Regions from separate parts of the Burkholderia sp. BCC0397 genome, predicted to be linked through region 2. Evidence: predicted binding sites of a transcription regulator. Region 2 holds the regulator's gene; each other region holds the start of a gene.
What was found. Region 2 encodes HrcA, which represses chaperone genes, less so after heat shock. Its sites were predicted from a motif close to TTAGCACTCNNNNNNNNNGAGTGCTAA; they were not measured.

Region 1 (7,785 bases), on a different contig from region 2:
GACGACGACATACGGGCGCGGAATCACGTCGCTGTAGCGCAGCAGCCAGTATTCGGCGACGAACGGCAGCTCGATGCGCTCGCCGGGCGCGAGCCGCACCGAGCCCGGCTGTGGCGTCAGTTCGTACAGGTCGCCGGTGAGCCGCCGTAGCGCGAAGCCCGGACGGTCGATCCGCAGCAGGCGGCGGATGCTGTGCAGGTAGAGCTTCCAGCCGCCGTCGGCGATCGCCTGGTGGCCGCGGTTCTGCAGGATCAGGCGGCCCGTCGCGCAGGCGGCGCCGTCGGCGCCGAGATCGGCGCATGGCACGCCGGCCGCGGCCGCGTGGTTGTTGTCGACGGCCACGCGCAACGCGAGGCCGTTCGACAGCAGCGCCGCGAGACCGGCCGCCTGGGCGGCGGCCGATTGCGCGGCGCCGGCGTTCGCGCCAGCGGCGGCCGACGCCGGTACCGCGGAGATCGCAGCCGGCGACAGCACCGCGAGCAGCAGACCGGCAATGAGGGAGGGCAAGGTACGCTTCAATTCGAACTCCTGAGAAAAAGAGGGCGTGGCGGCGTCGGGACGCGACGTCGCTGCGATCGGGTCTTTCAGTGGAGCTGCGGGAGATACCAGCACGCGGGGCGATGCGGTTGCCCCGCGCGCATTCGGCACGCGGGAGCGTGCGTTACGGAACGGGAGGCGGGCATGCGTGCCGATCGGACCGGCGCGGCGGCGTGCGCGGAATCATCGACGGCACGTGGCAATCGCCACGGCGGCGACGCGGCCGCAGCCGGCGGCATTCGTCCGGCCGCGCACGAGCGCGACGACGGCGCGCGCCGTGGCAAGCGGACGTCGACACGGCGCGCAGGCGCACGCCACACACGGGATTCGCATGTCTCCCCCACCCAGAAGGAATCGGCCTGTCAGCGGCCGTGTCCAACGATCTTATGAAACCTTTTATTGGTATTCAAGTGGTATCAATCTGGCGCTAAATTGGCATCGATGTCTGACGCGTGCCGGCGCGGCCGGGACGAAAAAAAACCTCGCGCGAAGCGAGGTTCTTTGCGGACCGCGGCGGTGCGATCCGCCGCACACGTCAGTGCGTCAGTCCCGGCGCGCCCGCACCGGCGCTTCCTGCGTCTTCTGCCGCGCTTCGAGCCACATCGCGTTGACGATGCCGAACGACAGCGCGACGCCGATACCGAGAATCCAGCTGAAATACCACATGATCCGACTCCTTGCGAAACGGTGGGCGAGGGCGCCTGCGCGCCCCGGCCCAGTTCAATGCATCAATACATCGAGTGCTTGTTCTCTTCGAGCGACTGGTGCGTGACCTTGCCGCGCATCACGCGATACACCCAGCTCGTGTAGAGCAGGACGATCGGCAGGAACACGATCACCGCGAACAGCATCACCTGCAGCGTCATGTGGCTCGACGTCGAATCCCACACGGTCAGGCTGCTGCGCGGGTCGAGCGACGACGGCATGATGAACGGGAACATCGAGAAGCCCGCGGTCAGGATCACGCCGACGATCATCAGGCCGGTGCAGAAGAACGCCGTCTTCTCCTGCTTCGAGCCGGCGAGCAGCAGCGCGAGCACGCCGCCCGCGATCCCGACGACGGGCGCCGCGATCATCCACGGATATTCGCCGTAGTTCGCGAGCCACAGGCCCGAACCGGCGGCGACGTCCTTGAGCAGCGGGTTCGCGACGGTGTCGGTCGGCGCGGCGTGGGTGATGTGGAAGCCGCCGATATACGACGCGACCAGCACGCCGGCCAGCACGAACAGCACGACCGCGAGGAACGACGCGGCGCGCAGCGCGATCGATGCACGGCGCGCGATCGCGCCGTCGGTCTTCATCTTGATGAATGCGGCGCCGTGCGCGACGAGCATCGTGAGGCTGACGAGCCCGCACAGCAGCGCGAACGGGTTCAAGAGCGCCCAGAAGCCGCCGTAGTAGGTCACGCGCAGGTCGCTGTCGAACTTGAACGGCACGCCCTGCAGCAGGTTGCCGAACGCGACGCCGAACACCAGCGCCGGTACGAAGCCGCCGACGAACAGGCCCCAGTCCCAGCCCGCGCGCCAGCGCGGGTCCGGCCGCTTGCTGCGGTAGTCGAAGCCCACCGGCCGGAAGAACAGCGCGAACAGCACGAGCAGCATCGCGAAGTAGAAGCCGGAGAACGACGCCGCGTAGACGAGCGGCCAGGCCGCGAACATCGCGCCGCCGGCCGTGATCAGCCACACCTGGTTGCCTTCCCACGTCGCGCCGACGGTGTTGACGATGATGCGGCGCTCCTCGTCGGTCTTGCCGAGGAACGGCAGCAGCGCGGTCGCGCCCATGTCGAAGCCGTCGGTGACGGCGAAGCCGATCAGCAGCACGCCGACGAGCAGCCACCAGATCAGCTTGAGAGTTGCATAGTCCATAGCGATTCCTTGTTCCGTTGCGAGGGCGTACTCAGACTGCGGCACGCTCGCCGGCAGCGGCGAGTTCGTGGTGATAGCGGCCGGTATGCAGCGACGACGGGCCGAGGCGCGCGTACTTGAACATCAGCTTGATCTCGATGACGAACAGCGCGGTGTAGAACAGGATGAAGCCGGCGAGACTCAGGTACAGGTCGCTCGGCTGCAGGCTCGACGCGGACAGGTGCGTCGGCAGCACGCCGGCGATCGTCCACGGCTGGCGGCCGAGCTCGGCGACGATCCAGCCGAATTCGATCGCGATCCACGGCAGCGGGATCGCCCACACCGCGTAGCGCAGGAACCAGCGGCGGTTGTCCTGCAGCAGTTCGCGGCGCGCGCAGAACCAGAACGCGGCAACGAACGTCGCGACGAACAGGAAGCCGAGGAACACCATGATCCGGAACGAGAAGAACACCGGTGCGACGGGCGGGATCGTCTTCTTCGCGGCGGCCTTGATCTGCTCGGGCGTCGCGTCGGTCACGTTCGGCGTGAACTGCTTGAGCATCAGCCCGTAGCCGAGATACTGCTTGTGCTGGTCGAACAGCGCGCGGGTCGCGTCGCTCGTGTCGCCCTGCTTGAGCTTCTGCAGCGCGCCGTACGCGATCATCCCGCTCTGGATGTGCTCCTCGCTGTGCTTCGCGAGATCACGCAGGCCAATCACCGGTTCGTCGATCGAGCGCGTCGCGATCAGGCCGAGCGCGTACGGGATCTTGATCGCGTAGTCGGTGCGCTGTTCTGCCTGGTTCGGGATGCCGATCAGCGTGAACGACGCGGGCGCCGGCTGGGTTTCCCATTCGGATTCGATCGCGGCAAGCTTCATCTTCTGCACTTCGCCGGTCGTATAGCCCGATTCGTCGCCGAGCACGATCACGCACAGCGTGGCCGCGAGGCCGAAGCCGGCCGCGACTGCGAACGAGCGCAGCGCGAAGTCGACGTCGCGCTTCTTCAGCAGGTACCACGACGACACGCCGAGCACGAACATCGCCGCCGACACGTAGCCGGCCGATACCGTGTGCACGAACTTCACCTGCGCGACCGGGTTGAACAGCACGTCGAACAGGCTGGTCATTTCCATGCGCATCGTCTGGTAGTTGAACTCGGCGCCGACCGGGTTGTTCATCCAGCCGTTCGCGACGAGGATCCACAGCGCGGACAGGTTCGAGCCCAGCGCGACGAGGAACGTGACCATCAGATGCTTGACCTTCGACAGGCGGTTCCAGCCGAAGAAGAACAGGCCGACGAACGTCGATTCGAGGAAGAACGCCATCAGGCCTTCGACCGCGAGCGGCACGCCGAAGATGTCGCCGACGTAGTGCGAGTAGTACGACCAGTTCGTGCCGAACTGGAATTCGAGCGTGATGCCGGTCGTCACGCCCATCGCGAAGTTGATCCCGAACAGCTTGCCCCAGAACTGGGTCATGTCCTTGTAGACCTGCTTGCCGGTCATCACGTAGACCGCTTCCATGATGACGAGCAGCCAGGACAGGCCGAGCGTCAGCGGCACGAACAGGAAGTGGTAGAGCGCCGTGATGCCGAACTGCAGACGTGACAGATCGACGACTTCACTACTTATCATGGTGGTCTCCCTCGGTAGAGGCGGGCGCCGGCACCGAGAGCAGCCTCTCGGCGACGGCAGCAGGCGGCAGTGACATATGCTGGGCCTGCGGATGATTGAAGAATGCGTATTTGAGCGACATCAGGAGGATCAGCTTGACGATCAGCACCAGGGTGATGTCGCGGGCGAGGGTCGGTCCGCGTGCCCACGCGGCGATGCGCGCCCGCCAGCCGATCGTGCCGGCCGGCCGCGAGGGCGGCGCAGGCTCTTTTTTGATCGAGATCAAGGCGATTATCCTGAATCGATTGAGGTCGGATTGGGGGCGACTTTACGTCGGATATATGACGGCCGTGAAGCTGTTTTAATCCTTTTGCGCCTGACATGCCAATTTTAAAAGGACTGCTTTCCGATGCCGAGTGCTGCGCTGCGGCAGACCGTCGCGAAACAGGGGGCAAAAATTGAGGCAGATCAAGGTTATGCGGAAGGGCGCCGCAAATGGCGTAATACCCGATGAATCAGTTCAATTAATCGGTGCAGAAACGGCGCGTGAAACGCGCTGAAAAGCGGGTGAAAAGCAGTGGAAAAAACGGACGAAAAAAAACCGCTGCCGGTCGGGCAGCGGTTTTCGATGAAGCGCTCTGGAACGCCGGGGATTTACGCGTATTCGGCGAGGGCGGTGCGCATCTTTTTCATCGCGCTTGCTTCGATCTGGCGGATGCGTTCCGCCGACACGCCGAATTCGGCGGCGAGATCGTGCAGCGTCGAGCCGCCCGAGCCGTCGTCGTCGACGTGCAGCCAGCGCGCCTCGATGATGCGGCGGCTGCGCGCATCAAGCGCGTCGAGCGCCTGCGCGATGCCGTCCGTCTGCAGCATGTCGCGCTGGCGCGCGGCCAGCACGGCGGTCGGCTCGTTGTGCGAGTCGGCCAGATAGGCGATCGGCGCGTACGACTCCTCGCCGTCTTCCACTTGGCCCTCGAGCGCGACGTCGCCGCCCGACAGGCGCGTTTCCATCTCGGTCACTTCTTCGCGCTTGACGTTGAGCGCCTGCGCGAGGCCGTCGATTTCCTCGGGCGTCATCGCCTGCATGCTCTTCTTGTGGCTGCGCAGGTTGAAGAACAGCTTGCGCTGCGCCTTCGTCGTCGCGACCTTCACCATGCGCCAGTTGCGCAGGATGTACTCGTGGATCTCGGCCTTGATCCAGTGAATCGCATACGACACCAGGCGCACGTTTTGCGCCGGGTCGAACCGCTTCACGGCTTTCATCAGACCGATGTTGCCTTCCTGGATCAGGTCGCCGTGCGGCAGGCCGTAGCCGAGATAGTTGCGCGCGATCGACACGACGAGACGCAGGTGCGACAGCACGAGGCGGCGCGCCGAGTCGAGGTCGTTGTTTTCGCGGAATTCGGTTGCGTACTGGCGTTCCTCTTCGGCGGTCAGCAGCGGAATGCGATTGACGGCCTGGATGTACGCGTCGATGTTGCCGAGCTGGCCGGGCAACATCGATTGGGCTGCGAGCGCCAGCGAGCCTGCCGATTCGGCCTTGGCCGGCGTCGGGCTCAGGGTGTTCGGGAGGGTCAGGGCGTTGCTCACTAAAAACTCCTTTGGAATCAGGGACAAACCCCGGTCTCGGATGAGATTCCGTGGGCCATCTTAGCACTCCCGCAAGACGAGTGCTAATTCCTTAGAGCGGGCGGGGGCATCCGAGTTCCCCATTTTTCTATCGAATCAGTCGAGTCGATAGTCTATTCTGCGACACGGGCCGCGCCACGAAGTTCCGTAAGCCGTTGTTTCAGATGGGAATCGGTAGACGATTTCGATTTTTGTCGTTTTGGAAGCAAACAATTTCGCTTCGTGATGCCGATCCGAAAAGTCCTTTACCATACCATTCAGTTCGCTCGGGCCCGGCCGTTGCGGCAGGCTCCATTCAACCCACAAAGTTGGAGTGTCAGATGAACAATAAGAAGAATCGTCGGCCTCGCAGCCGGCTGGTCCTGCATGCGATGCTGGCAGCGTCTCTTCTGGGCGGATCGGGTGCGGCTTTCGCGGATCGATGGGGGATCCAGGCGGGCGGCGGGTTTTCCGACCGTCACGGGATCGACAAGGCCGATCTCGGCGTGGTTTGGGATCCCGGTTGGAACTGGTGGGAAATCGGCGGCTGGCACTTCGCGTTCGTACTGGAAGGCCACGTCGGCTACTGGCACACGGGCGGCAACGTGCATGGCAACATCGGCGAGATCGGCGCGACGCCGATGTTCCGTTTCATCAAGAGCGCGGGCCAGGTTCGGCCGTTCATCGAGGCCGGCGCCGGCATCCGGTTCCTGACGCACCCGACGATCTCCAACGACCTGTCGCTGTCGACGTCATTCCAGTTCGCGGACGTCGTCGGTGTCGGCGCGCAGTTCGGACAACGGCAACAATATCAGGTCGGTTACCGTTTTCAACATGTGTCTAACGCGGGTATCAAAGAGCCGAATCCTGGTATAAATTTCCACCAGTTCTACGTGCAGTACAACTTCTGATCCGCACGCCCGCGCACGGCGGGCGCGTTGCCGAGGAGTCAGGCGATGGCGAAGGTGGTCGATGCGATTCGCGCGCTCGAGCGCGATCGGTTCCGGGCGATGGTGGACGGGGACGGCGAGGCGCTCGACGCGCAATTGTCGGACAAGGTGTTCTTCGTGCACACCAACGGCAAACGCGAAACCAAGCAGCAGTTCATCGATGCCATCGTCGCCGGCCGCCGCCGCTATCGCCAGATCGAAATCCAGTCGCAGGACCTGCTGCCCGTCGGCGACGCAACCTGCGTCGTCACCGGGCGCGCGCTGGTCGAGATGGAAACGAACAACGGCGGGCTGGTGTTTCCGATCGCCTATACCGCCGTCCACACCCACGAGCAGGGCCAGTGGCGCCTGCTTGCGTGGCAGGCGACGCGGTGCGCGACCGAGACATGAGCGCGCGTGGCGCTCCTTTTCATGTCCCGATTCGAGCGGCCTTCTGGGCCGCTTTTTACTGGCCCGTGCGGCGCGGATCGCGCGGCGCACGGGCGGTCACGCCCCGCTCGCTGACGTTCAAACCGTGAATCGAAACCTGCCGCTCAGGCCGCCGCGCGGCGGTCCGCGCAGTGCCATGCCGAGCGGTTGATCGCGCTGACGACCGCATCGAGCGCCGCGCTCGCCGCATCGGCGTGCACGCCGACACCGTGCCGCAGCGGCGCGTCGCCGACCCGGCAGCCGACCGATACCGCGATCCGGCCGTCCGCGGCGCGCGTGTGTTCGCACGACGCGACGTCGATCGCGGCGCCGGCGGCTGCCGCAAATGCCGCGGCGAAATGTCGCACGGCGTCGTCGGGCGTCGCGTCGGCGGCGCTCGCCGCCGCGATCTCGCGGTTTTGCCAGCGCGCGCCGCTGCCGTGGCGTGCGGCCGGGCCGTCGGTCTCGAAGAATTCGCGCGCGAACAGCGCGCAGATCGCGTCGCCCGTCACTTCCTCGCCCGATGCGTCGGCGAGCGTCTGCACCGCATGGCTGAACTCGATCTGTACGCGGCGCGTCGGCGTGAAGCCCATCCCGCGTTCGAGCAGGAACGTCGCGCCGCCCTTGCCGGACTGGCTGTTCACGCGGATCACCGCGTCATAGCTGCGGCCGAGGTCGGCCGGGTCGATCGGCAGGTACGGCACCTCCCACACCGCGTCGGGGCGCTGCTGCGCGAAGCCCTTGCGGATCGCGTCCTGGTGCGAGCCCGAGAATGCGGTGAACACGAGGTCGCCCGCGTACGGGTGGCGCGGATGCACGGGAATCT
Region 2 (7,785 bases):
GCTCCTGCTCGGCCGGCACCATCGAAATGGCCTGGTGCTGGTGCGGATCGAACTTCTCGCCGACCGGGTTGATCGCGACGACGCGGCCCTTCTCGAGCGCGCTCGTCAGCTGGCGCAGCGTCAGCTCGACGCCCTCGCGCACCTTCGCGATGTCGCCGGAGGTATCGCCGACGGCCGCTTCCAGGCTGTCCAGCACCGGCAGCAGGTGTTCCGCGAAGCTCTCGATTGCGAACTTGTGCGCCTTCGACACGTCGTCCTGCGCGCGGCGGCGCACGTTCTCGGTCTCGGCCTTCGCCCGCAGGAAGCTTTCCTGGAGCTCGGCGACCTTGGCTTGAGCCTCCGCGAGCGCCGCGTCGGCGGCTTCGGCGGCGGGTGCGGCGCCTTGCGCCGTCTGCTTCTCGCTGCCGATGTCTTCGGCCGATTGGGTAGCCGGATTCTCTTGCGTGTTTTCCATGTCGCTGAAAGTCGATTAGAGGTTGAAGCCAAATCGGCGACCGCCGGACGTATACCCGGCGGCACCGCACATTACTGGTGCAAATAAGGGCGAAAACTGCGGTTTCAAGTCGGTCATTCGCCGACATTCGCCAATGCCGCGAAACAACCGCGCGTTTTCCGGTGCAGGCGTCGCATAGTCCGCCGGATCGGGCGAAACGGCCTGTAACAACGCTTACCCGGCAAGTACTAGCTCCGCACAGGCCGGCTGAACTACACTCCACTCAAGCGTCGGAAAAGCGTGTTTACCCTAGCTGACCGTCGCCTGACATCCACCTGGCGCCGTTTTCACCCTTGTTCTCGAGGGGAGTACCGTGAAACTGACCTTTGCGATATCGGTGGTCGCGCTGGTACTCATTGCCGGCACCACCACCATCTGCCTGTCGGGAGCCGTCACCGACCGCACGACCGAATACGGAAGCGCGCGGGCGACGTTCGACCAGATGTTCAGCTCCCACCAGAAAATCTGTCGATGATGCGCCGGTCGCGCTTCGTCGGCCGGCCGTGCAGTTCGGCCGCCGGCTCGCGATACGTGCGGCGCCGCTCCAGTTCGGCGAGCCGCGCGGCCCGCCCCGCTTCCGTTTCCGCGTAGAGCGTCTGCGCGACGCTCGCGGGCCCGCGCACGTCGCACACGCCCAGCACGGCAATGTGCCAGACGATGCCGTCGATCGCAATCTCGACCTCGTCGCCCACCCGTACATCCTTCGCCGGCTTGACCGACGCGCCGCCGATCTTCACGTGTCCCTTGTCGACCGCATCGGTCGCGAGCGAGCGCGTCTTGAAGAACCGGGCCGCCCACAGCCATTTGTCGATGCGCAGCTTCGCGCCCGGGTCCGTGGAAATCTTGTAGTTCATGTCAGCCTCCGCCGGGCCGCCCTGTGAAGGCTGACCGCTCCCTCGGAAAACGGCGAACAAAAAGCGCGTGGAAATCGTTTCATCTCAACCCACCGTTTCGGGCTGCGCGGCCTTGACCGGCCAGCCCTGCAGATTCTCCGCGACGATCTCGCCGAGCGCGCCGATCCATGCAGATGCGCCGTTCAGGCACGGAATGCGGTGGAAGGTCTTGCCGCCGCCGGCGAGGAACTCGTCGCGCACTTCCATGCCGATTTCCTCGATCGTCTCCAGGCAATCGGCCGTGAAGCCGGGACAGAACACGTCGGCCCGCCGCACGCCGGCCTCGCCGAATTCGCGCAGCGTCGGCGCGGTGTACGGCTGCAGCCATTCGGCCTTGCCGAAGCGCGACTGGAACGTGATGCGGCATTCGGTGCCCGACAGCCCGAGCGCGGCCATCAGCAAGGCGCCCGTCTGCTGGCACTGGTCGTGATACGGGTCGCCGAGGTCGAGCGTGCGCTTCGGCACGCCGTGGAAACTCAGCACCAGCTTGTCGCCGGCCGCGAAATCGGGCCGGCCGTGCTGCGCCCAGTACTGGCGCACCTGCTCGGCCAGCGCATGGATATAGGCCGGATGGTCGGCGTAGTGCCGCACGGTGCGCACTTCCGGCTGATTGCGCATGCGCGCGAGCGCGTCGAATGCGGCATCGAACGCGGTGGCCGTGGTCGACGCCGAGTATTGCGGATACATCGGCATCAGCAGCACGCGCTCGACGCCCGCGCGCTTGAACTGCGCGAGCGCATGCGAAATGTTCGGGCTGCCGTAGCGCATCGCGTAGTCGACCGTCACGTGATAGCCGTTCGACACGAGCAGGTGCCGCACGCTGTCGGTCTGACGCTCGGTGTACACGCGCAGCGGCGAGCCCTCGGGCATCCAGACGGCCGCGTATTTCTTCGCGGACGCACGGCCGCGCAGCGGCAGGATCAGCGTGCGCAGCAGCACCTGCCAGACGGCCTGCGGGATTTCGACGACCCGCGGATCCGACAGGAATTCGGCCAGGTAGCGCCGCACCGCGCGCGGCGTGGGCGCGTCGGGCGTGCCGAGATTGATCAGCAGCACACCGATACGATGGGCGGCCGCGATACTCGAAGGCGGCTCAAGATCGAAACGCATGGGCAAGAACGTGCTCGGGGCACGGGACCGGACGGCCCTCAATTATAGCGGGCCGCCCCGTGCCGTTCGGCCGACTGTCGCCGCAAGCGGCGCCGCGGCACGATAGCGGGGCGGGATCGGGCTGGCGATCGCCGGCCATCGCCGGTCATTGCTGGCTCAGCGTGAGCGACAGCAGGCGCGCGGTGATGTCGACGATCGGGATCACGCGGTTGTACGCCATGCGGGTCGGCCCGATCACGCCGAGCGTGCCGACGATCTGCCCATTCACCTCGTACGGCGCGGTGACGACGCTCATTTCCTCGATCGGCACGAGCGTCGATTCGCCGCCGATGAAGATCTGCACGCCCTGGGCGTGGCTCGATACATCGAGCAATTGCAGGAGGCCCGTCTTTTGGTCGAATACGTCGAACAGCTTGCGCAGCCGCGCCATGTCGGACGACAGGTCCGCCACTTCGAGCAGGTTGCGCTCGCCGGAAATCAGCACGGTGTCCTCGGTGTCCGGCACCTCGGTGCTGGCCGTCACGGCCGCGTGCATCAGCGTCGTCATGTCGCCGCGCAGCTGGTCGATCTCGTCGCGCAGGCGGCGGCGCACCTCGTCGAACGACAGGCCGGCGAAATGCGCATTGATGTAGTTGGACGCCTCGGTCAGCTGCGACGGCGAATAGTCGCGCGGCGTCGCGAGCATGCGGTTCTGCACGTCGCCCTCGGGCGTGACGATGATCAGCAGGATGCGCTTGTCGGACAGGCGCATGAACTCGATCTGCTTGAACACGTGGCTGCGGCGCGGCGTCAGCACGACGCCCGCGAACTGCGACAGGTTCGACAGCACGCTCGCGGCGGCCGCGACCACCCGCTGCTGCGGCTCGCCGGCCTGCAGCGTGTTCTGCACCTGGCGCGCGACGGCCTCGGCGTCGATCGGCGCCTCGACCGTCAGCATCGTATCGACGAACAGCCGGTAGCCGCGCGGCGTCGGCACACGGCCGGCCGACGTGTGCGGGCTCGACACGAGGCCGAGCTCCTCCAGGTCGGACATCACGTTGCGGATCGTCGCCGGGCTCAGCTCGAGCCCGGAGTAACGGGACAACGTGCGCGATCCGACTGGCTGACCGTCGGCGATATACCGTTCGATCAGGGTTTTCAGGAGGGTTCGTGCGCGAGGATCTAGCATGGTGGAAAATTTTAGCGCAACGGCGCGACCGCGGCGAGTGGCGTCGGCCACCGTTGCGCGGGCCGGGCCGATCCGGCCCCGTCGGGGCACTGCCGGTTCTTTTCGTCAACGAGCTATGGTGTAATGCCGGCATGAAAACCGGTAATCAGTTCAAGACTGTCGCGCTCGTCGGCCGGAGCAACACGCCCGGCATCGCCGAGCCGCTCGCCACGCTGGCGGACAGCATCGCCACGCTCGGCTTCGAGGTCGTCTTCGAAGGCGAGACCGCGCGGGAAATCGGCATCGCCGGCTACCCGGCGCTCACCCCGGCCGAAATCGGGGCGCGAGCAGACGTGGCGATCGTGCTCGGCGGCGATGGCACGATGCTCGGCATCGGCCGCCAGCTTGCGCCATACCGGACACCGCTGATCGGGATCAACCACGGGCGGCTCGGCTTCATCACCGACATCGCGGCATCCGACATGCACGCGCTCGTGCCCGTGCTGCTGGCCGGCAAGTTCGAGCGCGAGGAGCGCTCGCTGCTCGAGGCGCGGATCATGCGCGACGGCGAACCGATCTACCACGCGCTCGCGTTCAACGACGTCGTCGTGAACCGCAGCGGCTTCTCCGGGATGGTCGAGCTGCGCGCGTCGGTCGACGGCCGCTACATGTACAACCAGCGCTCGGACGGCCTGATCGTCGCGACGCCCACCGGCTCGACCGCGTATGCGCTGTCGTCGGCCGGCCCGATCCTCCATCCGCAGCTGGCGGGCATCGTGCTCGTGCCGATCGCACCGCACGCGCTGTCGAACCGGCCGATCGTGCTGCCCGACGATTCGAAGATCGCGATCCAGATCGTCGGCGGCCGCGACGTCAACGTGAACTTCGACATGCAGTCGTTCACGTCGCTCGAACTGAACGATACGATCGAGGTGCGCCGCTCGAAGCACACGGTGCCGTTCCTGCACCCGATCGGCTACAGCTACTACACGACGCTGCGCAAGAAGCTGCACTGGAACGAACACGCATCGAACGAAGACGACAAGGCGTCCTGACGCACCACCGCCCCGACACCATGCTCCGCCACCTCTCGATCCGCGACTTCGTCATCGTCGCCGCGCTCGATCTCGAATTCGACAGCGGCTTTTCCGTCTTTTCCGGCGAAACCGGCGCCGGCAAATCGATCCTGATCGATGCCCTCGCCCTCGCGCTCGGCGAACGCGCCGACGCGAGCGTCGTGCGCACCGGCTGCGGCCGCGCCGACATCACGGCCGAATTCACGCCGCACGACCGCGTCGCGCGCTGGCTCGACGAACACGCGTTCGACGCCGAGGACACCGTGATGCTGCGCCGCGTGATCGACGTGAACGGCCGCTCGCGCGCGTTCATCAACGGCACCAGCGCGACGCTCGCGCAGCTGCGCGAACTCGGCGAGATGCTCGTCGACATCCACGGCCAGCACGCGCACCAGCTGCTGATGCGGCCCGACGCGCAGCGCGAGCTGTTCGACACGCACGCGGGGCTCGTCGCCGATGCCGCGAACGTCGCGCGCGCGTGGCGCATGTGGCGCGACGCGACGCAGGCGATCGACGCCGCGAAGGCGCACGAGCGCGAGTTGCAGCTCGAACGCGAAAAGCTCGCGTGGCAGCTCGCCGAACTCGACAAGCTCGCGCCGCAAGCCGGCGAATGGGACGAAGTCAGCAACGAACACAAGCGCCTGTCGCATTCGGCGAACCTGATCGAAGGCGTGCGCGGCGCGCTCAACGCGCTGTCCGAGTCCGACGACGCGATGCTCGCGCAGCTCGGCGCGATCGTGTCGAAGCTGCGCAGCCTGGCCGACTACGACACCGCGCTCGGCGATGCGCTCGCGTCGCTGGAGCCGGCCGAGATCCAGTTGCAGGAAGCCGTCTATTCGCTGTCGCACTACGCACAGCGCGTCGATCTCGACCCGGAGCGGCTCGCGCAGGTCGAAACGCGTCTCGACGCGCTGCACTCGACCGCCCGCAAGTTCCGGCTGCCGCCCGACACGCTGCACGAAGAGCATGCGGCGCGCCGCGCGCAGCTCGCCGCGCTCGATGCGGCCGCCGATCTGGGCACGCTCGAGGCGGCGCAGGCCAAGGCGCGGGAAGCCTATCTCGCCGACGCCAAACGCCTGTCGAAGGCGCGCGCTCAGGCCGCCAAGGCGCTCGGCACGGCCGTCACGGCCGGCATGCAGGAATTGTCGATGGCGGGCGGCAGCTTCGAAGTCGCGCTCGTGCCGCTCGCCGACGGCGGCCCGCACGGGCTCGAGCAGGTCGAATTCCGCGTGGCCGGGCACCCGGGCGTGCCGCTGCGGCCGCTCGCGAAAGTCGCGTCGGGCGGCGAACTCGCGCGGATCAGTCTCGCACTCGCGGTGATCGCGAGCGCGGCGAGCCCGACGCCGACGCTGATCTTCGACGAAGTCGATACGGGGATCGGCGGCGGCGTCGCCGAAGTGGTCGGCCGCCTGCTGCACCAGCTCGGGCGCGACCGGCAGGTGCTGTGCGTGACGCACCTGCCGCAGGTCGCCGCGCGCGGCGACCATCATTTCCAGGTGGCGAAGGGCGCCGACGAGCGCGGCGGCACGGTATCGTCGGTCGTCCCGCTCGACAAGGCGAGCCGGGTCGAGGAAGTCGCGCGGATGCTCGGCGGGCTCGAGATCACCGCGACGACGCGCAAGCACGCAAAGGAAATGCTGGCGGCCTGACCGGCTCGCAAGCGGGCCGCCCGTCGAAGCGGCGCGCGGCGTCCGCGCGACGGAAGCGCCGCTGTCCGTTGCCGCGGCAGGCGGCGCGGCGCGTGACGGCCACCCGCGGCTTCCGCCGTCACGGCAAGCCCGCACCGCGGCCGCGGCCGCGCTTACTTGCTCTTGCACATCGCATGCATGTTCGCGACACCCTTCTCGCGCCATGCCGCCCACTCGCCGCCCGTCCCGGGCATGTCACCGAGCACCCACCAGCCGTTGAGCCAGGTCTTGCCCGCATGGCTGACCTCGTGGCACGGCGTCGCGTAAGTCCTCTTCGGATCCCATGCGGCCGCGCCCTCGCCCGCCGACGCACGCACGGTCACGTCGTGAGCCGCGTTCGCGGTGCGGCCCTGTGCATCGGTCACCACCAGCCTGAACGCATAACGACGCTCGTCGACCGCCTTCGGCGCGGTGAACGTCGCGGTCGCGCCGTTCTGGGCGATCGACACCCCGGCCGGCCCCGTCCACGCATACGTCAGCCCCTTGCCCGTCGACGACGCGCCGGACAGCGTAACCGTCGCGCCGCCGTCGACCGACGCCGGCCCGCTGATCGCCGCGCGCGGCGGCGCGATGACCTCCTGCGCCTTCACCTTGACGACGTGCGTGGCCCGCGCCGTATAGCCGTTTTTATTGCTCACGGTCAGCTCGAACGCGAATTCGCGGTCCTGTTCGAGCGTCGGCGCGACAAAGCGCAGCTCCGCGCCGTCCGGCCGTGCGTCGATGCCGGCCGGCACCGTCCACGCGTGGCGCAGCGACTCGCCGGCCGACGCGGCGCCCGACAGCACGACCGCCGCGCCCGCGGCCGCGTGCTGCGGGCCGGTCACCACCGCCCGCGGCAGCAGCAGGCCGTCGTTCGTCACGTCGACCACGGCGCCGTCGGGCCCGACCGACTGGACGGTGATGATCTTGCCCGACAGCGTGTCATGCAACGCGTGGCCCGGCATCAGCGGCGCGTCCTTCATCCCTGCCGGGCTGCCGGGCATCGCATCGACCAGCGTATTCGTCACGACGTTGCCGGCATGCGCGACGGTCCGCACGATCACGCCGTTGACGAACGGATCGTCCGACTTCCAGTCGTCGAAGCCGCGCTGCGGCTGACGAAACTCGAGCCACAGCGTCGAACCGTCGGCGCGCGCGATGCGGTACGCCTTCGCACCGGGCGCATCGCCCCACAGCGGGGCGAGCCGGTAGGTGCCGTCCGCGTTGATCTCCGGCACGTCGGCCGCGCCGAGCCAGCCGGCGAACAGCTGATAGCTCGCCGGATACAGGCGCCGGCCGCCGCCGCCCATCGTGTCGGCCGGGTCGTCGATCTTGCCGGCGCGGCATGCACCGCCGATCTCGACCGTGCCGCCCGGCGTCGGGCAATCGACCAGCGAGC
Region 3 (7,785 bases), 130 kb from region 2:
ACGCTTCGTGCAATCCGTCCCCATGCTTTGTCAACGTTGTGCCAACCGAGATGGGGAAAATAACGATGGGACAGAATTTTAAATTGACGGGTGTGGCGCTGTCGGTCGCGACGGTGTTCGGGGTGCTGGCTTCGGGTTCCGCGATGGCGGCGGCCCTCGATTCGCTGCCGATCCCGCAAGTGATCGTCAATCCGCCGACGAACAGCGTGTCGGTCGGGCTGGTCGCGACGGGCACGTCGCCGCTGGGCTCGGTCACCGTGACGGCAGGCGGGTCGGGGGCGATCCAGACGTCGCTCGGCGAGCCGGGGCAAGTGCTGTCGGGCGCCGTGGGGGCGGTGACGGGCACACTCGGCGGTGGCGGCGGCACCGTGCAGCCGCTCGCGCCGTTGCAGGGCGTGGTGAATCAGGTGACGGGGGCGCTCGGTGGCGGCAACCCCGCAGGCGCGCTGACCGGTGCGTTGAATACGGCGACGGGGACGCTGAGTCATGCGGTTGGCACGGCAACGGGGGCACTGGGTGGTATCGGCGGCGGCGCGAATCCGCTGGCGCCGGTGCAGGGTGTGGTGAACCAAGTAACGGGCGCGCTCGGTGGCGGTAACCCGGCGGGTGCGCTGACTGGCGCAGTGGGCACGGTAACCGGCGCCCTGGGCAACCTCGGCGGCGGCGCGAACCCGATCACCCCGATCCAGAACGTCGTGAACCAGGTCACGGGCACGCTCGGCAGCGGCAACCCGGCCGGCGCACTGAGCAACGCGGTCAACACGATCACCGGCATGCTCGGCAACGTCGGCGGTGCAGGGAGCCCGCTCGCGCCGGTGCAAGGCGCCGTCACGCAGCTCGCCGGCACGCTCGGCAACGGCGATCCCGCCGGTGCGCTGACGAACGCGCTGAACTCGGTGACGGGCACGCTCAGCGGCGCGAACCCGCTGGCGCCGGTGCAGGGCGTCGTGAACCAGGTCGTCGGCACGCTGTCGGGTGCCGGCGGCGGCAGCCCGATCACGCCGATCACGAACCTCGTCAACGGTCTGCAGAACGCGCTGCCGGGCGGCAATCCGGCCGGCGCGCTGACCGGCGCACTCGGCTCGGTGACGGGCGCGCTCGGCAACCTCGGCGGGACGACCCCGCTGGGGCCGGTGCAAGGCGTCGTGAACCAGGTCGTCGGCACGCTCGGCGGCAGCAACCCGGCCGGCACGCTGAGCAACGCGGTCGGGACGGCCACGGGCGCCCTCGGCAACGCGGTCGGCTCGGTGGCGGGCGCGCTCGGCGCACTGGGCGGCACGAATCCGTTGGCGCCGGTGCAGGGCGTCGTGAACCAGGTCGTCGGTACGCTCGGCAGCGGCAATCCGGCCGGGGCACTGACGGGCGCGCTGAACTCGGTGACGGGTGCCCTCGGCAATCTCGGCGGCTCCAACCCGCTGGCGCCGGTGCAAGGCGTCGTGAACCAGGTGATCGGCACGCTGTCCGGCGCCGCCGGCAACAACCCGATCGCGCCGATCACGAACCTCGTGAACGGCCTGACGGGCGGCGGCAACCCGGCCGGCGCACTGACCGGTGCGCTCGGTTCGGTGACGGGCGCCCTCGCGTCCGGTCCGGCGGCGCTCGGCCAGGCGGCCGGCGCGCTGTCGGGTGCGGCCGGTTCGACGGCAGCGGCAGGCGGCAGCCTGCTCGGCTCGGGCGCGAACGCGGCCGGCGGCACGGCCGGCGCGGTCGGTTCGCTGCTGACGACGGGTGCCAACTCGACGGCGACGGTCGTCAATGCGGTGGGCACGTCGGTGGGCACGTCGCTCGGTTCCGCGCCGAGCCTGTCGGTGACGCCGCATTCGGGCAGCAGTTCGCCGAACAACCCGCTCGCACCGGTGACGACGCTGCTCCAGTCGCTGACCGGCGCCCTGCCGAGGTAACCGGCCGAAACCGCACGACGGCGCCGCATCGGCCGTCGTGCGGACGGTCGCGCAATACGGATCGTGTAACCCGGGTCGCGCAACGCAGCATGACAGCGATGTCATGCCGCGTTGTCATTGCGGGCTTCCCGTTTTCCTTCGTCGCAGGAATGATCGCGGCCGCTCGTCGCGGCATGGCATGGCGCTGCATGGAATAACCGGCCGTCGCCGTCCGTTTACATACCGAGTTCCGGCACAGCCGGCCGGCGGGATAATGATCGCGACGCAGCCGATCGTCCCGTCCGGCGGCACCGTGTCGCGACACGACGCCAAGGAGAACGGGAATGAAACGGATGCTGTTCGCCGCCGCGCTGACGGCGGCGATCGTGCGGCCGGCGGCCGCGGAACCGCCGCAGGTGGGCGACGGGAAACTGGTCGACGAAGCGCACATGACGCTGTACGTGTTCGATCGCGATGCGCCGGGCAAGAGCATGTGCGACAGCGCGTGCGCAGCCAACTGGCCGCCCGCGCTCGCCGACGCGTACGACAAGGCGTCGGGCGCGCTGAGCCTCGTCGCCCGCGACGACGGCAAAAAGCAATGGGCGTACCGCGGCCGCCCGCTGTATCGCTGGAAGATGGACCACAAGGCCGGTGACGCGGGCGGCGACGGGATCGGCGGCATGTGGCACGTCGCGCGGCCGTGATCGCGCGGCGACGCGCGAGGCACCCCGATGAGCTATGAATCGGACCTGCTGGTGTGGCTTCCGCATCTCACGCGCTATGCGCGTGCGCTGACGGGCGAGCGCGCGTGGGCCGACGATCTCGTGCAGGACACGCTCGAGCGTGCGCTGAACCGGCCGCCGCGCGACGGCGGCAACCTGCGCGCGTGGCTGCTGACGCTGTTGCGGCACCGCTTCATCGACCAGTTGCGCGCACGGCACGAGATCGCGGTCGACGACGCGACGGCGCCGTGGCAGACGATGGCCGCGCCGGCAGGCGAGGTCGGCGGGCTGGAGTTGCGGGACGTGCAGCGCGCGCTGTACCGGCTGCCGGTCGAACAGCGCGAGGTGCTGCTGCTGGTCGCGCTCGAGGAGTTGAGCTATCGCGATGCCGCGCAGGTGCTCGGCGTGCCGGTGGGCACGGTGATGTCGCGACTCGCGCGGGCGCGCGCGCAGATGCGCGCCTTGCTGTCGGACGCGCCGTCGGCGCACGGCACGGCCACGTTACGGGTGATCGGGAAGCCATGATGGACGATCCGCGCAAGCCTTCGAACCAGCAGGACGACGATGCGTCGGCGCAGCTGCTGTCCGCGTTGCTGGATGGCGAACTGTCCGGGCGCGAGCGCCGCGAGATGCTCGAGCGCCTGCAGTCCGATCCGCAGGAAGCCGAACGATTCGCGCATTACCGCGCGCAGCGCGATGCGCTGAAGGCGCTGTTTCCGTTGCCGGGGGCCGCGCCCGCGTTGTTCGTGCAGCGCCGCGCGCCGCGCTGGCGCGCCGTTGCGCATGCGTTCGCGGGGCTCGCGGCCGGGCTGCTGATCGGTGTCGCGCTGCATGCGGGGTGGGCGGCGTTCGGCCGCGAACCGGCGTTCGCCGCGCGCGCCGATGTCGCATACGCGGTGTACGCCGCCGACCGCGAGCATCCGGTGGAAGTCGGTGCGAACGATCCCGCGCATCTCGCCGCGTGGCTGTCGGCGCGCGTCGGCCGGCCGGTGCGCGCACCGTCGCTCGACGAATACGGTTACGCGCTGCTGGGCGGCCGGTTGCTGCCCGGCGACGCGGGGCCGGCCGCGCAGCTCATGTACCAGCGCGCGGACGGCGCGCGCGTGACGCTTTACATGACCGCATACGATACGCGGCGCCTCGCGCCGCAGGCGATGTCGGCCGATGGCCGCTACACGTATTTCTGGTCGGATCGCGGCATGGGTTATGCGTTGTCCGGCCGTGGCGACGAACGGCGTCTGCGCGAGCTCGCGATCGACGCATGCGGTGCGCTGGGCGGCCCGACCGACGCGTGGAAGGGATGACGCGCGGCGCTCGCAAGGAGCAGGCGATGAAGACGGCGATGATGAAGGGGCTCGTACTGGCGGCGTTCCTCACGGGCACGATGCTTGCGCGAGCGGACGGCGACCCGCCCGTGCGCGTGCCGGTCGACGCGGACGGTGTGCAGCGCGTGGCGATCGTCGGCGGCAGCTATTTCTTCCGGCCGAACCACGTGATCGTCCGCGCGCACGCGCCGGTCGAGCTGACCGTGTCGGCCGAGGCCGGCGTGGTGCCGCACAGTTTCGAAATCGACGCGCCGCAGGCCGGCATCACGGTACGCACCGAGCTCGCCACGACGCCGAGGACGTTTCGTTTCACGCCGATGCAGCCGGGGCGATTCGCCTACTATTGCACGCACCGGCTGCTGTTTTTCAGGAGCCATCGCGAGCGCGGGATGGAAGGCGTGCTCGATGTCGAGGCGGCGCCGTGATCGCCGCGTTGCTGGCCGCGAGCCTGATAGGAGCGAGCATGACAGCCGATCCCGTGACCGTCGCGCAGGCGCATTTCGACCACGTCCGCTCGTACCGCGCGACGATCCGGTCGTCGGCGCGCGACGGCGAGCACACCGAAATCCGCTACGCATACCTGAAACCCGGCTTCGTCCGGATGGATTTCGTGTCGCCGCATCGCGGCGCGGTGCTCGCGTACGATCCCGGCGACGGCAAGGTGCGGCTGCGCCCGTTCGGCACGCATGCGCCGCCCGCGCTGACGCTGTCGCCGTCCAATCCGCTCGTGCGCGACCGCGCCGGCCACCGGGTCGACCGCTCGGACGTCGGCGAACTGCTGCGCAACGTTCATGCGCTGCAGCAGGGCGGCGCGACGGTGACCGAAGGCGAGGAGGCCGTCGGCGGCCGGACCACGCTGCGCGTGCTGGTCACGGGCGCGCCCGCGCACGCGGTCGACGGCGTGCATCGCTACCGGCTGTGGCTCGACGCCGCGGACGGTTTTCCGCTGAAGGTCGTCAGCTACGCCGGCGACGACGACGTGCCGCTCGAAACCGTGACGCTCGACGACGTGGAGATCGACGTCGCGTTTCCCGAGCGCTTCTTCGCGCCCTGACGGCGCGCCGACCCGCGTTCCTGAACGCGCATGCCGGAGGCTGCATGGCGGAGTACCGGTTTTCGACGACCTGGCGGGTGGATGCGCCGCTCGCGGCGGTGTGGGATGCGATCTACCAGGTCGACCGCTGGCCCGACTGGTGGAAGGGCGCCGTGCGCACCGTCGAGCTCGAGCATGGCGACGCGCGCGGCGTCGGCGCGCTGCACCGATATACCTGGAAGGGCGCGCTGCCGTACCGGCTGACCTTCGACATGCGTGTGCGGCGCGTCGAGCGGCCGCATGCGCTCGAAGGCCGCGCGAGTGGCGCGATCGAAGGCGACGGATGCTGGTCGTTCGCCGCCGACGGCGCGCGCACCGTCGTGCGTTACGACTGGCACATCCGCACGCACGGCTGGATGAACTGGCTGGAGCCGCTCGCGCGGCCGCTGTTCCGATGGAATCACGACGTCGTGATGCGCGAAGGCGCGAAGGGCCTCGCGCGGCGGCTGGGCGCGGCCGTCGAGACGGACGGCCGGACCTTCCGGCCGTTGTCGGGCGCGGACTGCGCCGATGCGTGAGGAGCGTGCGGATCGGGCCCGGCAACGCCGGCGAACGAACGCGTCGCGGCGGATGAAATCGGCGCCCGCACGGTTTTTTCGATGTGATGTCGCCGGTCTCAGGAACTCCGGGCTTACCCGGTGTCCAAACGGGGCTGGATAGGATTGGCGGGCCGCACGGGGCCGCCCGTCGGGACGGTTTTTGGCTTCAGTGTATTGTTTTAAAAGGGTTTTTGTTGTTTTCATGTGTTTTTCCCGCCGCATCGCCGCCCCGAAAATTCCTCCGCTTTCCCTTCTTGAATTTGTCAAAACCCGTCCATATAATTAGCACTCGCTGCACGAGAGTGCTAACAATTCTCTGCCGGGCGATCCGCCGGGCAGATTCCCTAAGCGTTCTTCAATCTCAGTCAAGAGAGGAGTGAATATGAACCTTCGTCCTTTGCACGATCGCGTGATCGTCAAGCGCCTGGATCAGGAAACCAAGACCGCCTCGGGCATCGTGATCCCCGAAGCTGCTGCTGAAAAGCCGGATCAAGGCGAGATCCTCGCGGTCGGCCCGGGCAAGCGCGACGACAAGGGCGCACTGATCGCACTCGACGTGAAGGTCGGCGATCGCGTCCTGTTCGGCAAGTACGCAGGCCAGACCGTGAAGGTCGACGGCCAGGAACTGCTGGTCATGCGCGAAGAAGACATCATGGCCGTGGTCAACGCCAAGTAAGCGTCCTCCGACGGTACATATTCCCAAGAATTCAAGGAGTTAAAGATGGCAGCTAAAGACGTCGTATTCGGCGATTCCGCCCGTTCGAAGATGGTCGAAGGCGTGAACATTCTCGCCAACGCAGTCAAGGTCACGCTGGGTCCGAAGGGCCGCAACGTCGTGCTCGAGCGCAGCTTCGGCGGCCCGACGGTCACCAAGGACGGTGTGTCGGTCGCGAAGGAAATCGAGCTGAAGGACAAGCTCCAGAACATGGGCGCGCAAATGGTCAAGGAAGTCGCTTCCAAGACCAGCGACAACGCAGGCGACGGCACGACGACGGCAACCGTCCTCGCGCAATCGATCGTTCGCGAAGGCATGAAGTACGTCGCATCGGGCATGAACCCGATGGACCTGAAGCGCGGCATCGACAAGGCAGTCGCAGCGGCTGTCGAAGAGCTGAAGAAGATCAGCAAGCCGTGCACGACCAACAAGGAAATCGCACAGGTCGGCTCGATCTCGGCGAACAGCGATTCGTCGATCGGCGATCGCATCGCTGAAGCGATGGACAAGGTCGGCAAGGAAGGCGTCATCACCGTCGAAGACGGCAAGTCGCTGGCCGACGAACTCGACGTCGTCGAAGGCATGCAGTTCGACCGCGGCTACCTGTCGCCGTACTTCATCAACAACCCGGACAAGCAAGTCGCCGTCCTCGACAACCCGTTCGTGCTGCTGCACGACAAGAAGGTGTCGAACATCCGTGATCTGCTGCCGGTGCTCGAGCAAGTCGCGAAGGCTGGCCGTCCGCTGCTGATCATCGCTGAAGACGTCGAAGGCGAAGCGCTCGCGACGCTGGTCGTCAACAACATCCGCGGCATCCTGAAGACCGTTGCGGTCAAGGCACCGGGCTTCGGCGATCGCCGCAAGGCGATGCTGGAAGACATCGCGATCCTGACCGGCGGTCAAGTCGTCGCGGAAGAAACCGGCCTGACGCTCGAGAAGGCAACGCTGGCAGAACTGGGCCAGGCGAAGCGCATCGAAGTGGGCAAGGAAAACACGACGATCATCGACGGCGCAGGCGAAGCCGTGAACATCGAAGCACGCGTGAAGCAAGTGCGCGCGCAAATCGAAGAAGCGACGTCGGACTACGACCGTGAAAAGCTGCAAGAGCGCGTGGCCAAGCTGGCCGGCGGCGTGGCAGTGATCAAGGTCGGTGCTGCGACCGAAGTCGAAATGAAGGAAAAGAAGGCACGTGTCGAAGACGCACTGCACGCCACGCGCGCAGCTGTGGAAGAAGGCATCGTGGCAGGCGGCGGCGTTGCGCTGATCCGCGCTCGCACCGCGATCGCAGGCCTGACCGGCATCAACGCCGACCAGAACGCCGGCATCAAGATCGTGCTGCGCGCAATGGAAGAGCCGCTGCGCCAGATCGTCACGAACGGCGGCGAAGAAGCCAGCGTCGTGGTGGCGGCGGTTGCTGCAGGCAAGGGCAACTACGGCTACAACGCAGCAACGGGCGAGTACGTCGACATGGTTGAAGCCGGCGTCGTCGACCCGACCAAGGTTACGCGCAC

Region 1: rpoH (RNA polymerase sigma factor RpoH) is a predicted target of HrcA. The motif match lies at 5,644-5,670, and genes of this name have one in related genera.
Region 3: groES (co-chaperone GroES) is a predicted target of HrcA. The motif match lies at 5,842-5,868, and genes of this name have one in related genera.

The regions. Positions count from the first base shown of each region.
Region 1 covers NZ_CADFDL010000004.1:392,388-400,172, forward strand. The annotation lists gene HWX03_RS15920 (family 20 glycosylhydrolase) at 1-519, opposite strand, end outside; gene cydX (cytochrome bd-I oxidase subunit CydX) at 1,081-1,203, opposite strand; gene cydB (cytochrome d ubiquinol oxidase subunit II) at 1,266-2,402, opposite strand; gene HWX03_RS15935 (cytochrome ubiquinol oxidase subunit I) at 2,434-4,014, opposite strand; gene cydP (cytochrome oxidase putative small subunit CydP) at 4,004-4,279, opposite strand; gene rpoH (RNA polymerase sigma factor RpoH) at 4,648-5,583, opposite strand; gene HWX03_RS15950 (acyloxyacyl hydrolase) at 5,943-6,512, shown strand; gene HWX03_RS15955 (nuclear transport factor 2 family protein) at 6,558-6,941, shown strand; gene leuA (2-isopropylmalate synthase) at 7,085-7,785, opposite strand, start outside.
Region 2 covers NZ_CADFDL010000003.1:637,197-644,981, forward strand. The annotation lists gene grpE (nucleotide exchange factor GrpE) at 1-454, opposite strand, end outside; gene HWX03_RS13050 (hypothetical protein) at 807-968, shown strand; gene HWX03_RS13055 (RNA-binding S4 domain-containing protein) at 940-1,347, opposite strand; gene hemH (ferrochelatase) at 1,432-2,496, opposite strand; gene hrcA (heat-inducible transcriptional repressor HrcA) at 2,642-3,664, opposite strand; gene HWX03_RS13070 (NAD kinase) at 3,796-4,698, shown strand; gene recN (DNA repair protein RecN) at 4,719-6,368, shown strand; gene HWX03_RS13080 (putative Ig domain-containing protein) at 6,521-7,785, opposite strand, start outside.
Region 3 covers NZ_CADFDL010000003.1:504,486-512,270, reverse strand. The annotation lists gene HWX03_RS12515 (hypothetical protein) at 66-1,901, shown strand; gene HWX03_RS12510 (hypothetical protein) at 2,225-2,584, shown strand; gene HWX03_RS12505 (sigma-70 family RNA polymerase sigma factor) at 2,612-3,127, shown strand; gene HWX03_RS12500 (anti-sigma factor) at 3,124-3,906, shown strand; gene HWX03_RS12495 (quinol oxidase) at 3,933-4,352, shown strand; gene HWX03_RS12490 (DUF1571 domain-containing protein) at 4,349-4,981, shown strand; gene HWX03_RS12485 (SRPBCC family protein) at 5,026-5,538, shown strand; gene groES (co-chaperone GroES) at 5,942-6,235, shown strand; gene groL (chaperonin GroEL) at 6,281-7,785, shown strand, end outside.